One region of the Desulfomicrobium salsuginis genome, then DNA from elsewhere that is predicted to be linked to it. Evidence: predicted binding sites of a transcription regulator. Region 1 holds the regulator's gene; each other region holds the start of a gene.
The links. The regulator sigma-54, encoded in region 1, starts transcription at its own class of promoters, with help from an activator protein. The targets are predictions, from matches to a motif close to CTGGCACGGNNNNTGCTT.
Positions count from the first base shown of each region.

Region 2: the regulator sigma-54 is predicted to act here: its motif matches at 3,018-3,035, upstream of hpsG ((2S)-3-sulfopropanediol dehydratase).
Region 3: the regulator sigma-54 is predicted to act here: its motif matches at 2,220-2,237, upstream of ACYQ3G_RS12765 (VgrG-related protein).

Region 1 covers NZ_BAAHYA010000002.1:2,066,476-2,071,058, reverse strand. The annotation lists gene ACYQ3G_RS16350 (PTS sugar transporter subunit IIA) at 1-411, opposite strand, end outside; gene hpf (ribosome hibernation-promoting factor, HPF/YfiA family) at 416-958, opposite strand; gene rpoN (RNA polymerase factor sigma-54) at 1,025-2,455, opposite strand; gene lptB (LPS export ABC transporter ATP-binding protein) at 2,568-3,290, opposite strand; gene ACYQ3G_RS16330 (LptA/OstA family protein) at 3,287-3,802, opposite strand; gene lptC (LPS export ABC transporter periplasmic protein LptC) at 3,818-4,354, opposite strand; gene ACYQ3G_RS16320 (KdsC family phosphatase) at 4,351-4,583, opposite strand, start outside.
Region 2 covers NZ_BAAHYA010000001.1:1,560,389-1,564,971, forward strand. The annotation lists gene ACYQ3G_RS07015 (TRAP transporter large permease) at 1-1,355, opposite strand, end outside; gene ACYQ3G_RS07020 (TRAP transporter substrate-binding protein) at 1,505-2,515, opposite strand; gene hpsG ((2S)-3-sulfopropanediol dehydratase) at 3,173-4,583, shown strand, end outside.
Region 3 covers NZ_BAAHYA010000002.1:1,256,712-1,261,294, reverse strand. The annotation lists gene pyrC (dihydroorotase) at 1-175, shown strand, start outside; gene ACYQ3G_RS12770 (hypothetical protein) at 177-1,154, shown strand; gene ACYQ3G_RS12765 (VgrG-related protein) at 1,277-2,170, opposite strand; gene ACYQ3G_RS12760 (acyltransferase family protein) at 2,334-3,425, shown strand; gene ACYQ3G_RS12755 (extracellular solute-binding protein) at 3,637-4,583, shown strand, end outside.

The DNA of each region.
Region 1 (4,583 bases):
GGCGGCGTCGGAAAAAGCCTGACGGAAGCCGGTGTCCTTGAGCAGGCGCGAGATTGTGGCCAGGATCTTCAGGTGCAGGCCCACCACGTTGGAAGGGGCCAAGACCGTGAAAAAGATGGTGGCCGGCTTGTGGTCCAGGCTGGCGAAATCGACGCCCTCGCGGCTGCGGCCCACGATGACCATGACCTGGCCGAGGCTGTCCAGCTTCCCGTGGGGGATGGCGATGCCGTCGCCGATGCCCGTGGTGCCGAGCAGCTCACGGTCCATGAGCACCTGGGCCACGCGATTGGCGTCCACGCCGGGAAATTTGGCCGGAAGCGACGAAACGAGTTCGGCCAGGACCTCCTTCTTGGTCCTGGCCGAAAGGTCGGGAATGATCAGGTCCTTGTCCAGATATTCGGCAAGCTTCATGCCCTTATACCCCAGGGTCGATGAGGCCGAAGTCGCCGGTCTTGCGGCGGTAGATGACATTGACGCGTTCGTTCTCGGCGTTCAGGAAGACGAGGAACTCGTTCTCCGTCTTGCCGAGCTGCATGGCGGCCTCTTCGACGACCATGGGTTTGGGCTCGAAGTGGTCGGTCTGCTGGATGCTCTGTCTGCGCTTGCCCGTGGTGTCCTCGTCGAAGCTGATGACGTCCATGCGCACGGTCTCGCCGCCGGCCTTGCGCTTGCTCTTGTCCTTGTCGCGGATCTTGCGCATCTGGGCTTCGAGCTTGTCCCACACCATGTCCACGGTGGAGTACATGTCCTCGCTGTCCTCGCGGGCGGAGATGTGCACGTTCTTGCCGGTCAGGACGACGTCGGCGATATGGCGGAATTTCTCGACTTCGAGGTTGACCTGCAGTTCGGCGTCAGGGGTGCCGGCCATGAATTTGCCGAGCTTGCCGAAACGGTCCTTGGCGTACTTGCGCAGGTGGTCGGAAGGGTCGAAGTTCTTGAAGTTGAAGACTATCCTCATGGAATCCTCCTCGTCAGTTGAGGGTCAACCCCGCGTCTTCCCCGAAGGGCGGCGCGGGGTGGGATATCAAAACACCTGCTTGCGCTTGGATGACGACTCGATGCCCAGAACGGCGCGGTATTTTGCCACCGTGCGGCGGGCGATGTTCACATCCAGCGTTTCCTTCAGCACCGCTGCGATTTTCTCGTCGCTGTAGGGGTGCTTGGGGTCTTCCTCGCTGACCATCTTCTTGATGATGGCCTTGACGGATTCGGAGCCCACCTGGGTGCCGTCGTCCATCTCCAGCGCGGAATTGAAGAAAAATTTCAGTTCGAAGATGCCGTGCGGTGTGGCCACGTACTTGCTCGTGGTGATGCGACTGACCGTGGATTCGTGCATCTCGATGTCGTCGGCCACGTCCTTGAGGATCAGGGGCTTGAGCTTGGTCACTCCGTGCTCGAAGAAGGCCCGCTGAAACCGCACGATGCTCTCGACCACCTTATACAAGGTTCTCTGCCTTTGGTGCAAGCTCTTCATGAGCCACATGGCCGAGCGCATCTTGTCGTGTAAGTACTCCCGGTCCGGGCCCTTCACGGCCAGGCTCGTGTCTTCCATGTAGTAGGGGCTGAGCTGCAGCTTGGGCAGGCCGTCGTCATTCATGACGATGACGAAATCGCCTTCGTACTCGTAGACGAAGACGTCGGGGCTGACGAAGACGGTGTTGTCGCTGCCGTAGCTCGCTCCGGGCATGGGGTCCAGGGTCTGGATGATGTCCAGGTAGGCCTTCAGGTCCTCCATCTGGATCTTGAACTTGCGCAGGAGCGGCTTGTAGCGGCGCTTCTCGATGTCCTCCAGATGCTCGTCGACCAGGGAGATGAGGATGGGGTCGTCCTGGCCCAGGACCTCCAGCTGGATGAGCAGGCACTCCTTGGGGGAACGGGCGGCTACGCCCACGGGGTCGAAGCGCTGCAGGCGGTGCAGGACGGACTTGACCAGGGCCAGGGGCGAAAGGGTCTCGGAGGCGATCTCCTCGGCGCTGGTCGTCAGGTAGCCCAGGGAGTCCAGATTGCCGATGATGGCCTCGCCGATGGCCTCTTCCTCTTCGGTGATGTTGGAGAGGCAGAGCTGCCACAGGAGATGCCCTTCCAGGGATGGCTTGCCCGAGAGCCTGGCCTCGTAGGACATCATCTCTTCGAGGGCCTCGGTCTCCTTGAACTGCACCTGCTTGGTCGTGCTCGAAAAGTCGCCGAGGTAGTTCTCCCAGTCGGCGTTGCGCATGAGTTCGGCGTCGTCGAAGGACACGTCGGCCCGCTGCTCGGCGGGCGGGGCCTGGGCTTCGACCTCCTCGGAGAGTTCCCGCGGCGCTTCCTCAAGCATCGGATTTTCCAGCAGTTCCTGCTGAACGGCTTCGAGGAGCTCGAATCGGGAGAGCTGAAGCAGCTTGATGGCCTGCTGCAGCTGCGGGGTCATGACCAGCTGCTGCGTCAGCTTGAGGTTCTGTCGAAGTTCAAGGCCCATAGTGTCTCTGTCGTCTACGCGTAAAATGCAGTGTTGTCGTCGGCGGATTCATCCAGCAAAGACTTTGCCACAGAAGGCAGGTCGTGGCAATCCTTGGGAAATCGGCACGCCGCTAAAGGCTGAAACCCTCGCCGAGATAGACCTTGCGCGCCCCGGGGTCGGCGACGATTTCGTCGGGGCTGCCGCTCAGGATGATGCGGCCGTCATACACCAGGTAGGCGCGGTCGCAGATCTGCAGGGTCTCGCGCACGTTGTGGTCGGAGATGAGCACGCCGATGCCCTTGGCCTTGAGGCCCTCGATGATGGTCTGGATGTCGTCCACGGCCAGGGGGTCGATGCCGGCGAAGGGTTCGTCCAGCAGGATGAACTTCGGGTCGCGGATCAGGGCGCGGGCGATTTCGAGCCTGCGCCGCTCGCCGCCGGACAGGTAGGCCGCCTGCTGGTCCTGCAGGCGGGTGATGCCGAGTTCGTCCAGGAGCCTGTCGGCCGTGCGTTTCTGTTCCTCGGCCGTGCGGCCGGAGTATTCCAGGATGAGCTGCAGGTTCTGGCGCACGGTCAGCTTGCGGAAGATGGAGCTTTCCTGGGGCAGGTAGCTCATGCCCAGGCGGGCGCGCTTGTGCAGGGGCCAGCGGGTGATGTCCACGCCGTCCAGGGTGACCTCCCCGCGCGTGGGCGAGACGATGCCGGCGAGCATGTAGAAGGTCGTGGTCTTGCCGGCGCCGTTGGGGCCGAGCACGCCGACGACCTCGCCCTGGCGCACGTCGAGGTCGATGTCGCGGACAACGTCGCGGGCGCCGTAGCGTTTGGCCAGCTGGCGGCCGGACAGGATCGTCACGGCTTGAGCTCCTTGGTGTCGGCCGGGGTGTTGAAGATGGCCTCGACCCGCTGCTTGCCGCCCAGGACTTCGCTGCGGTTCTCCCGCATGTAGAGCTTGATGACCTCGCCCTGGATCTTGTTGGCGCCTTCCATGAGCACGGGGTCGCCTTCGAGGGTCAGGATCTCCGTGGCCGTTTCGTATGTGGCCTTGGCGCAGGTGCCGGAGCGTCCCTTGTCGGCCTTCAGGCGGACATTGCCCTGGGAGACGATTTTCTTGATGGAGCTTTGCTGGTCCATGGCGGTCTGGGTGGAGTTGCCTCCGCCCTGCTTTTTGTCGAGGAACACGGTCAGGGTGTCGGACCACATCTCGACGTCCTGGCGGATGACGTGCACCGACCCGGAAAAGAGCACCTGGTCGCCTTTTTGGGTGTAGGTCATGGTGTCGGACGTGATCTTGACCGGCACGGTCTGCTCCGCCGCCCACAGGGGGGCGGCCCATGCCAGGAGGAGAATCAGAATGAGTGAACGCATAGATGTTCCCGCTCGTCAGTTCAGGGTGACCTGGACGTTGCCGCGGGCCAGGATGTCGCCCGTGTCCAGGAAATAGGTCAGGGCGTCGGAACTGCCCTGCATGGAATCGCTTGAAATATCGATGTGGCCGGACAGAACCAAGGTGCGGTTGCCGCCCGTGTAGTCGAGGGTGTCGGCGCGCATGCGGTATTCCCCCCGGGTGGCGTTGACGCCGTCCCACATCCTGGCGCGGTCCTCCTTCTGCCAGACCTGCCCCTTGGGCGCCGTGACTTCGACGTGGTCCTCGCCGTCCTCGCCCCAGTAGGTGATGACGGGGTCCGTCAGGATCAGCTCGTCTCCGGCCTCGGCGTAGTCCGCCCCGGCAGCGCTCAGGTTCCAGAGCTTTTTGCCGTCCTTGCCCTGGCTCAGGTTCACGCCCTTGAGGCTCAGGTCCACGTCCACGTTGCGGGCGATGTCGGGGCCCAGACGCTCGGGCCACAGCATGCGCCAACCCAGGACGGCGATGCCGGCCAGGACGAGAAGGGTCAGCAGGGCCGCCAGGGCTCGCTTCATGCCGTCAGCCACTCCCGCCACATGGCGTCGAGCTTGCCCTGGGCGCGCAGGACGAAGTCCAGGGCCTCGCGCACGGCCCCGTGGCCGCCCATGGCCCGGGTGGTCCAGGCCGCGAGCTTGAGGATCTCGGGACGGGCGTTGGGCACGGCGATGGGGAAGCCGACCATGGACATGGGCGCGGCGTCGACCCAGTCGTCGCCCACGTAGGCCATGTGCTCGAAGGGGATAC
Region 2 (4,583 bases), on a different contig from region 1:
CCGACGATGAGTCCGTAGAAGGCGGCCACGGCCGCGGCTTCCGTCGGGGTCATGATGCCGCCGTAGATGCCGCCCAGGACGATGACCGGGACCATCAGCGCCCACTTGGCCTCCCAGACGGCGGCCATGAGGGAACCGACGGTTCTGGGCCGAGCCTCGCCGCGCCAATTCCGGGATTTGGCGTAGAAGTAGGAGTAGGCCATCAGGACCAGACCCGTGAGGATGCCCGGCACGATGCCGCCAATGAACAGGTCGCCGATGGAGACCTGGGCCGAGATGCCGTAGACCACGAAGGGGTTGCTCGGCGGGATGAGCACGCCGATGGCCCCGGATGCGGCAACGATGGCCGCCGCGAAGTACTTGTCGTAGCCGCGTTCGACCATGGCGGGGATTGTCAGGGCGCCGATGGCCGCCACCGTGGCCGGGCCCGAACCGCTGATGGCGCCGAAGAACATGCACGTCGCCACGGTGACCAGGGCCATGCCGCCGTACAGGCCTCCGAGCATTTCATCGGCCAGGGCCAGCAGGCGCTGGGACAGGCCGCCCGCGCCCATGAACACTCCGGCCGCGATGAAGAAGGGGATGGCCATGATCGGGAAGGAATCGATGGACGTGAAGGCCGTCTGGGCCAGGTACTCGATGGGCAGGGTCTCGGCACAGATGACCGTGGCCAGGGTGGATAGGCCCAGGGAGATGGCGATGGGCACGCCCAGGGCGCAGAGCACGGCGAAGTAGCCGAACAGGGCCGGCAGGGGTTCGATGTACTCGGCGAGCACGGCCGGGGCGATGACCGCGCCTGCGGCGACGACAGCCAGGGCCGTGTCCAGGGGGCCGCAGATCTTGACCTGGGATGCTAGGCTCTGCAGCAGGCGCAGGCTCATGAGCCCGAAGCCCAGGGGCAGGATCAGGTACGGGATGATGTAGGGGATTCGCAGCGCCGTCGTGACCTGCGGGAATTCCTTCAGCCGTTCGATCTGCGTCCAGCCGTACCAGCAGATGGTCAGGGTGAGGATCAGGAAAAAGATTTCGACGATGACCCAGCTCGCGTTCTGCATGCGTGCCGGCAACCGGTCGTAGATGATGTCGATGCGGATGGAGCTGCGCTTCCTGATCGCCACGGACAGGGCCAGGTAGCTGATCCAGATGAAGATGTAGCGCGCGAGCTCTTCGGTCCAGACGGCCGCGCCGGCCGAACTGGCGAAGTGCACGATGATGTATCTGTATGTCGTCTGGAACGTGATGAACAGGATGATGGCCAGCAGGCCGGAGACGAGGAACATTTTTTCAAAGTTCTCGTCGACCCAGCTCCATATGCCGCGTGGAGCGACAGGCTCATCCACAAGTTCGATGGGCATCACGCCGCAGTTGATATTCTGTTCCATGTCGTCTCCCTATGTCCCGCCGGAGTGCGCCGGGCAGCGGCCGGACGGTGCGCAGGCATGCGGTTTCTGTTCCCGGGTGTCTGTCGGCCCCTCCCGCCGGAAGTGCGGGCGGGGCCAGCGGATTATTTCTGAGTGTCCTTGAGCAGCTGCAGGAGGTTCGCCGGAATCTGCTTGGCGAACTCGTCGCGCACGGGGGCGGTGAGCTCCACCAGCTTGGCGCGTTCCTCGTCGTTCAGGATGGTTACTTCGATGCCCTTTTCCTTGAACGCGTCCCAGGCCTTCTTTTCAAGTTCGTCGGTGATGCCGCGCTGCCAGACGAGGGCTTCATGGGCGGCTTCGCGGATGATGGCCTGATGCTCGGGGGTCAGGCTGTCGAACTTCTTCTTGTTCATCAGCAGGACGTGCATGCTGTAGTTGTGGTTGGAGTCCATGGCGTACTTCAGCACTTCCGTGTGCTTGGCGTCGTTGAGCAGGGAGAAGGTGTTGCCTTCGGCGTCCACGGTGCCCTGCTGCAGGGCGGTGTAAGTCTCGCCCCAGGCCACGGGGGCGGGGTTCATCCCTAAGGCCTTGGCCACTTCCACCTCGACGGGGGAGTCGGTGGTGCGGACCTTCAGGCCGGCCAGGTCGGCCACGGTCTTCAGGGGTTTCTTGGTGCTGACGAAGTTGCGGTAGCCGTACTGGCTGAACATGATGGTGGTCAGGCCGATCTCGTTGGCGACCTTTTCCAGTTCCTTGCCGAGTTCGCCTTCATCGAGGGCCTTGTACAGGTTTTCCTGGTGCTTGGGGGAGGTGATGTAGGGCAGGTCCAGGGCCATGTATGCCTTGCTGAAGCTGGCCATGTTCGGGGAGGAGCACGAGGACATGTCGAGCGTACCGGCCTGGGCCGCCTCGGTGGTCACGCGGTCGCTGCCCAGCTGGGCGCTGCCGAAGACCTGAATCCTGATTTGCTTGTCGCTCTTGGCCTCGACGAGTTCCTTGAACTTCTCGATGCCCAGGGTGACGTTGTTGCCCGGAGCCATGGGATGGCCGATGCGCAGGGTGACGGGCTTGCCGGCCTCCGCGGTTCCAAAGCCTACCAGCAGGCCGATCAGGGCCAGCACGTTCAACGCGGCAAAAACGAGACTCTTTTTCATTGTTCCTCCAAAAATGTGTTTTCGACCAGCACCGCTCGGCAATGTTCTTGACTGTCGCCCTCTGGTCACGGGGTGTTGTCGAAACATGAGCAGGATGTATGCCAGACAAAAATGAAGTTTGCCAAGGCTGTTGAAATTAAAAATTATATAATTTCAACATGTTGAAAATTTATTCCACAGAGGGTTGGCTGCTTTTCGGTGCATTCGTCGCAAAAGTGCAACTGCCGGGAATCGTTCTTATCAGTGTCTGTCATATGGGAATAAAATCACAAAGCGCCCGGCGTCCAACGGGTTTATGTTCCGATTTTCACATTTCGCAGGTGCGATTTCTGATGTGTCCAGTCAGGTTTGTCGCAAAAATGCGGCGGTTTTGGGGTGAAAAAAATGAAATTCAACGGAGGTGATGCAAAAATGCGACAGTTCGGGGTCGCGTTTTTCCACCCGCATGGCGGCATGGTCACGGGAGGTAGACAAATCTAGTATTTTCATTTGGTTATGTGCTTTGGCACAGAGAATGCTCAAGCTCGCCCGGGTACGGAAGTGAGACGTACAGCCGAAATGAAACTTCCGGTGCAACAAAATATTGATGCATGGTTTCAACGCATGTGCTGATTTCACCATGTGATCTGAATTAAATTAGATACGAGGAGCAGAGTCATGACAAGGTTTACATGTGAGTGCATGTCCCCTCAGGAACAGAGGCTTTACGAGAAAATCGAGGGCAAGGAAGACAGGTTCCGCGAGACGCACAGTCGCGTTTTCAAGATGCTGGAGAAATTCGACGGGCAGAAGCCGCGCATTGATATAGAACGCGCCCTCTATTTCACCCAGTCCATGCAGGAGACCGAAGGCCAGCCCTTGGTCCTGCGCTGGGCCAAGGCCCTGAAGCACATCGCCGAGAACATGACCGTCTATGTCCAGGACGACCAGCTTCTGCTCGGCCGCGCCGGCTGCGACGGCCGCTACGGAATCCTCTACCCCGAACTGGACGGCGACTTCCTGGACATCGCGGTCAAGGAACTGCCCAACCGGCCGACCTCTCCCGCAACCATCACCCCCGAGGACGCCGCGATCGTCGTCGAGCAGATCGCTCCCTTCTGGAAGGGCAAGACCTTCCACGAGAAGCTCAACGCCGCCCTGCCCGCGGACGTGCACAAACTGACCTACGACGATCCGGACGGGCTCATGTCCCGCTTCATCGTCAACGAGACCGCGTCCTTCCGTTCCTCCATCCAGTGGGTCCACGACTACGAGAAGATCCTGAAGCGCGGCTTCAACGACATCCGGCGCGAAGCCCAGGAGAAGCTGGACGCCCTCGACCCGCTGAGCCCCAAGGACAACTGCGAGAAGAAGCCCTTCCTCGAAGCCGTGGTCATCGTCTGCGAGGCCATCGTGCACTGGGCGGGGCGCCACGCCGTCCTCGCCCGCGAAGTGGCGGCGAAGGAGTCCGATCCGGTTCGCAAGGCCGAGCTGATCCGCATGGCCGAGAATGCAGAGCGCGTGCCCGGCGAGCCGGCCCGCGACTTCTGGGAGGCCTGCCAGAGCCAGTGGTTCACCCAGATGTTCTCCCGCATCGAGCAGAAGACTGGCACGACCATCTCCAACGGCCGCATGGACCAGTATTTCTTCCCCTTTTACGAGCAGGACATGGAAGCCGGCGTCCTGACGGAAGAAAAGGCCATGGAGCTTCTGGAGTGCATGTGGGTCGGCATGGCCGAGTTCATCGACATGTATATCTCCCCCACGGGCGGCGCCTTCAACGAGGGCTACGCGCACTGGGAGGCCGTGACAGTCGGCGGCCAGACCCCGGACGGACGTGACGCCACCAACGACCTGACGCACCTCATCCTCAAGTCAAAGCGCGAATTCCCGCTGCACTACCCGGACCTCGCGGCCCGCATCCACAGTCGCTCCCCCGAGAGCTACCTGTGGGACGTGGCCGAGACCATCAAGGACGGCTCGGGCTTCCCCAAGCTGATCAACGACGAGGAGATCGTGCCCCTGTACGTCTCCAAGGGCGCGACCTTCGCAGAAGCCTATGACTACGCCGTGTCCGGCTGCACCGAGG
Region 3 (4,583 bases), 810 kb from region 1:
CGCCCTGGACCGGCTGCAGGCCTTTGTTTCGGACAGGGCGCGCGCGGCCTACGCGTTTGCGCCGCCCGAGCGCGAGGTCGTGCTGGAGCGCCGGGCGTGGACCGTGCCCGAGCGCTTCGGCCCGGTCGTTCCGTACATGGCCGGGCAGACCTTGAACTGGATGGTGGTGGCGTAGCATGTACGTCGCCATGCTGCGCGAGAGGGGCCGGCCGCGCTTCGAGCTGCGCCGGACCGTGCTCCGGGAGGAGGGCCTGGGCTTCGAGGTCCTGGCGGACCTGGGGGCCGATCCGGGGCGGGTGGCCCGTTTCGGGCCCTTCGGCATGTCCTACGCCGAGGAACTGCTGGAGGCCCTGGCCCATCTGGACCTGGACCCGGACAGCCTGGACGAGGCCTTCGCCCCCTTCGCGCCCCAGGGCTACAGCCCGCGCGCGGATCGGGGCAAGGTCTGGAGGCGCACGGTACTGACCCGCCTTCAGGAGGACGAGATCCGCGCCCTGCACCCCTTCGACCGCCGGCGCATGGCCTACCTGCGCTCGGGAGAGGTCAACCTGAGCCGCATCGACGAGGTCAACCCGAAGATGTTCCGCGGGCTGGTGGGCAAGGGCCGCGACGAGGTGGAGCAGCTCTTCCTGCGCATGGAGCGCGAGCTGCCCCGGCGGGAGGCGAGGAACTACGTGCACGCCATCCTGAACCTGCAGCGGCATTTCGCGGATCTCACGGCGCGGACCATGCCCGAGGCCCTGGACCCGGACCGCCTCGACGAAGCCTTCATGCGCGAGTTCTGCGCCATCCACGCAGACCCGTCCTTCGGGTCCGGTCTGCCCTCGGGCCCGGCCGACTATCTGCGTCGGTACGCCTTCATGCACTTCGACTGCGACTTTCCGGCCGACGACGGCTTCAGGCGCATCTTCGAGAACTTCATGAACGACTTCCGCCGTCCGCAACCAACGGCCCGGCCCGTGGAACCCGAGCGGGTGCGCGAGCTGTTCGGCCTGACCATGGCCGAGATCGGGAGGATGTCCAGGCGGGAGTTCGCGCGGGTCTTCCGCAAGAAGGCCATGTCCATGCACCCGGACAAGGGCGGGGATCACGACGCCTTCGTGGAGCTTCTGGAGACGTACAAGCGGATGATCAGGGGGAAGAGCGAAGGGTGAGGGGAAGAGGGCAGGCATGGACGATCTGGACTTCATGGACGAGATGGACGTTATGGACCAGGCACCGCCCAGTCCATGCCGTCCATGAAGTCCATATCGTCCATCACTGCTTAAATCCGCGCCTAGGCCCTGGCGTCCTCGCCCTGGAGCATGGCCAGGACCATTTCCTTTTCCGTGTTCATGCGGCCGCGCACGCTGGCCTGCACGGTGGCGGTGGAGGAGCCGAACTGGGATTTGCGGTTCTCGTAGACCTTGTCGATGAGCTTCTGGGCGAACCTGTTTTCGGGCAGTTCGCTGTCGATGGACTTGATGGCGCGGCTGAAGATCCTGGCCGCGCCCGCCGGGCCGTGCTGGACGGCCGTGCTCCACAGGGCTTCGCGCGCCGCTGCGGGCAGTTCGTCCACGTTCATGCCGGTGCGTGACAGGATTTTGTCCTTGGCCGGTTCGTAGTGGGTGGATTCGATGAATTCCCGCTGCAGCCGGCCGAATTTTTCCGGGTCCTGTTCGGCGATGCTGCGCCAGGCGTCGGGCATGCGGCCCTTGGTCGAGCCCGTGTTGGCCGCCCCGGCGCCCTTGAGCTTGGCGGCCCAGTCGGGCTCCTTGTCCTTCAGAAATTCGATGAACTCCTTCATGGTGCCTGGTTTGGAGGCGATCTGGTAGGTGCCGTAGGAGGTGCCGCCGTTCTTGTCGTAGCCGATGGCGCTGACCCCTTCCGTCCCGGACTCGAAGGCGGCCGAGAGTTCGCCGATGCCGGCGTGGGCGTCGGCAGCGCCCTTGCCGCCGGCCGTGGCGGGGGACTGACGCATGAGTGAGGCCAGGCCGTTCAGGGCGCTCTGCATCAGCGAGTTGTCCATGCCCGATCCGCCGAGCCGGGTTCCGAGAGCCTGCGTGTCGCCACCGTCCATGGCTTGGCGCATGTGGGACTGGAACCTGTCCGCGCTGGCCGCGGGCCGGCTCTGGCGCTCGGGGGCCGTGCCGAGCATGGTCATCAGCTGTATGGGATCGATAAGGCTCATGCGTGATCTCCGTGTCAAAAACCTGGCAAAAAGGTGCTTTGCCCCTTCAAAGCAGGTTTCGGGCCATCGTGCTCCAGTCACGGCATGATATTAAATTATCTTGAGTATGAAAGGGGTTATGACTATCGGAGGCGTTCGACTCGTGTGACGGGAAGACGGCAGGATGTTCCCGCCAGTTGTCCGCATTTCGCAGCCCCCGACAAGGAATATTGGAATCATGTATCTCAGATCGTTCGAGTATTTTCGTGCCGTGACCATCGTGATCATCGTCATGGGCCACAGCTATGGCATTGCAGGATGGGAATTGGAGAGTTTTCTGGACCGCACCCTGGCCAATCTCATTTCAGGGGGGACTTCCCTGTTTGTGTTTATCTCGGGCTTTCTTTTTCATCACGTTTTCTATCCGAAATTTCATTATCCAACATTCATCAAGAAGAAATTAAAAAACGTATACGTGCCATATCTGATTCTTTCCGTCATTCCTGTTTGCGTCGCAATATATACTGGGATTCCATATAAAGAATATTATTTTGGATTAACAGATACTTTTTATGACCAAATTATTCGGCCTTTCCTGCTTTATTATTGGCATGGTGGTGTTCTTGTATATTGGTATATACCATTTATAATGGCTGTATATATTATTTCTCCGATTTTTGTATATTTTATACGGATGAATCAGAAGCAAAGAATTTATATAGTAGTATTGTTGACTATAATTTCACTTTTTATGCACAGGCCTGTAAATAATTTATCAATAACTCAGTCTGTTATTTATTTTTTTTCTGTTTATATGTTTGGTATTCTGTGTTCGATGGAGAGAGATTTTATTTATAAAAAACTTTATGAAAAAGATTTTTTGCTTTTTCTTGTTGTGCTGATTTTGGCAATTTTACAGGCAGCTGTCATGCCGACAAGCGGCAATTTACAGAATCATCCGTTCGAGTTCAATGGAATAGACATATCTTTGCTTCAGAAAATGGTCATGTGCGTTTTTTTCATGGTCTTTCTGCACAGGTTTGAAGCGTATGATTCCCGGTTCTTGAAGCAACTGGCCACTTCCAGTTTTTCCATCTATTTCCTGCACGGGTGGTTCATCTGGCTGATCTGGGAAATCAGAGACTGGTATGATGCCTTTTTCGGCCTGCATCTTCTGCCGATCCTCTCCGCCCTCGTCATCTGGCTGTCTTATGTCGTGGCCTTGCGCGTGCGTAAGGCCTTTCCGGACCGCAGCCGCATGCTCATCGGCTGGTGACGCCGTCTCCGTCGGATGCGACGGAGGCGCTTCGTCTTTCGCCCTGTCATCCAGGCGCGTGGTTCAAAAGAACCGGCGCGCCCGGCCGCGTGAACTCTCGGCAGGGTCTGTCCTCGTCCTGCCGCTGATTCGCCACGTTCTTGTCAGTTTTGGTTGCCAGTGATAGGGTTTGTTTCGGTTTCCCGTCACACCTTCACAAGGAGAATTTCGCATGAAACGTCTTGTTCTGCTGATGGCACTGATGCTCGCCGGTTCTTCCGTGGCCATGGCCGACACCCTGCAGTTGCTGACCTGGAAGGGCTACGCGCCCAAGGAACTTGTCGACAAGTTCCAGGCCGAGACCGGCATCAAGGTCGAGGTGACGTACTCCAACAACGAGGAAATGATCGCCAAGCTGCGGGCCACGCGCGGCGCGGGCTTCGACCTGGCCCAGCCCAGCCAGGACCGCATCTCCTCGGTGCAGGAGGAGTTCGGCATCTACCAGCCCATCGACTACTCCAAGATCCAGGCCGAACTTTTCATTCCCTCCATGCTCGACGCCGTGAAGAAGAACACCCTGGTCGGCGGCAAGTCCTACGCCGTGCCCTTCTGCTGGGGCACCTCCGGCCTGGTGGTCAACTCCGCCCAGGCCAAGGGCGCCACGTCCTGGAAGGCGCTCATCGACCCGCAGTACAAGGGCCGCATCAGCTACCGGCTGAAGAGGCCCGTGCTGATCGGCCTCGGTTTCGCCATGGGTTACGACCCCTTTGCCCTCTACGCCGACGAGAAGGCCTACGGCGAGATGCTCGCCAAGATCGAGGCCGAGCTGATCAAGGCCAAGCCCCTGGTCAAGAACTACTGGGCCAACGGCGACCAGTTGCTGGAATCCGTGCGCTCGGGCGAAGTGACCGTGGCCGAGGCCTGGGACAACGGCGGCTGGAAGCTGCACGACGAGAACAAGGACCTCGACTTCGTGGCCCCGGTCGAGGGCGCCCTGGGCTGGATCGACACGTTCACCATCCCGGCCAAGGCCAAGAACGTCGAGGCCGCTTACGCCTGGATCAACTTCATGCTCAAGCCCGAGAACAGCGGCTACTTCACCTCGGCCGAGAAGACCCCCACGGCCTCCAAGGACGCCGCTCCCTTCGTCGACAAGGCCTTCCAGGCCAACTTCGACCG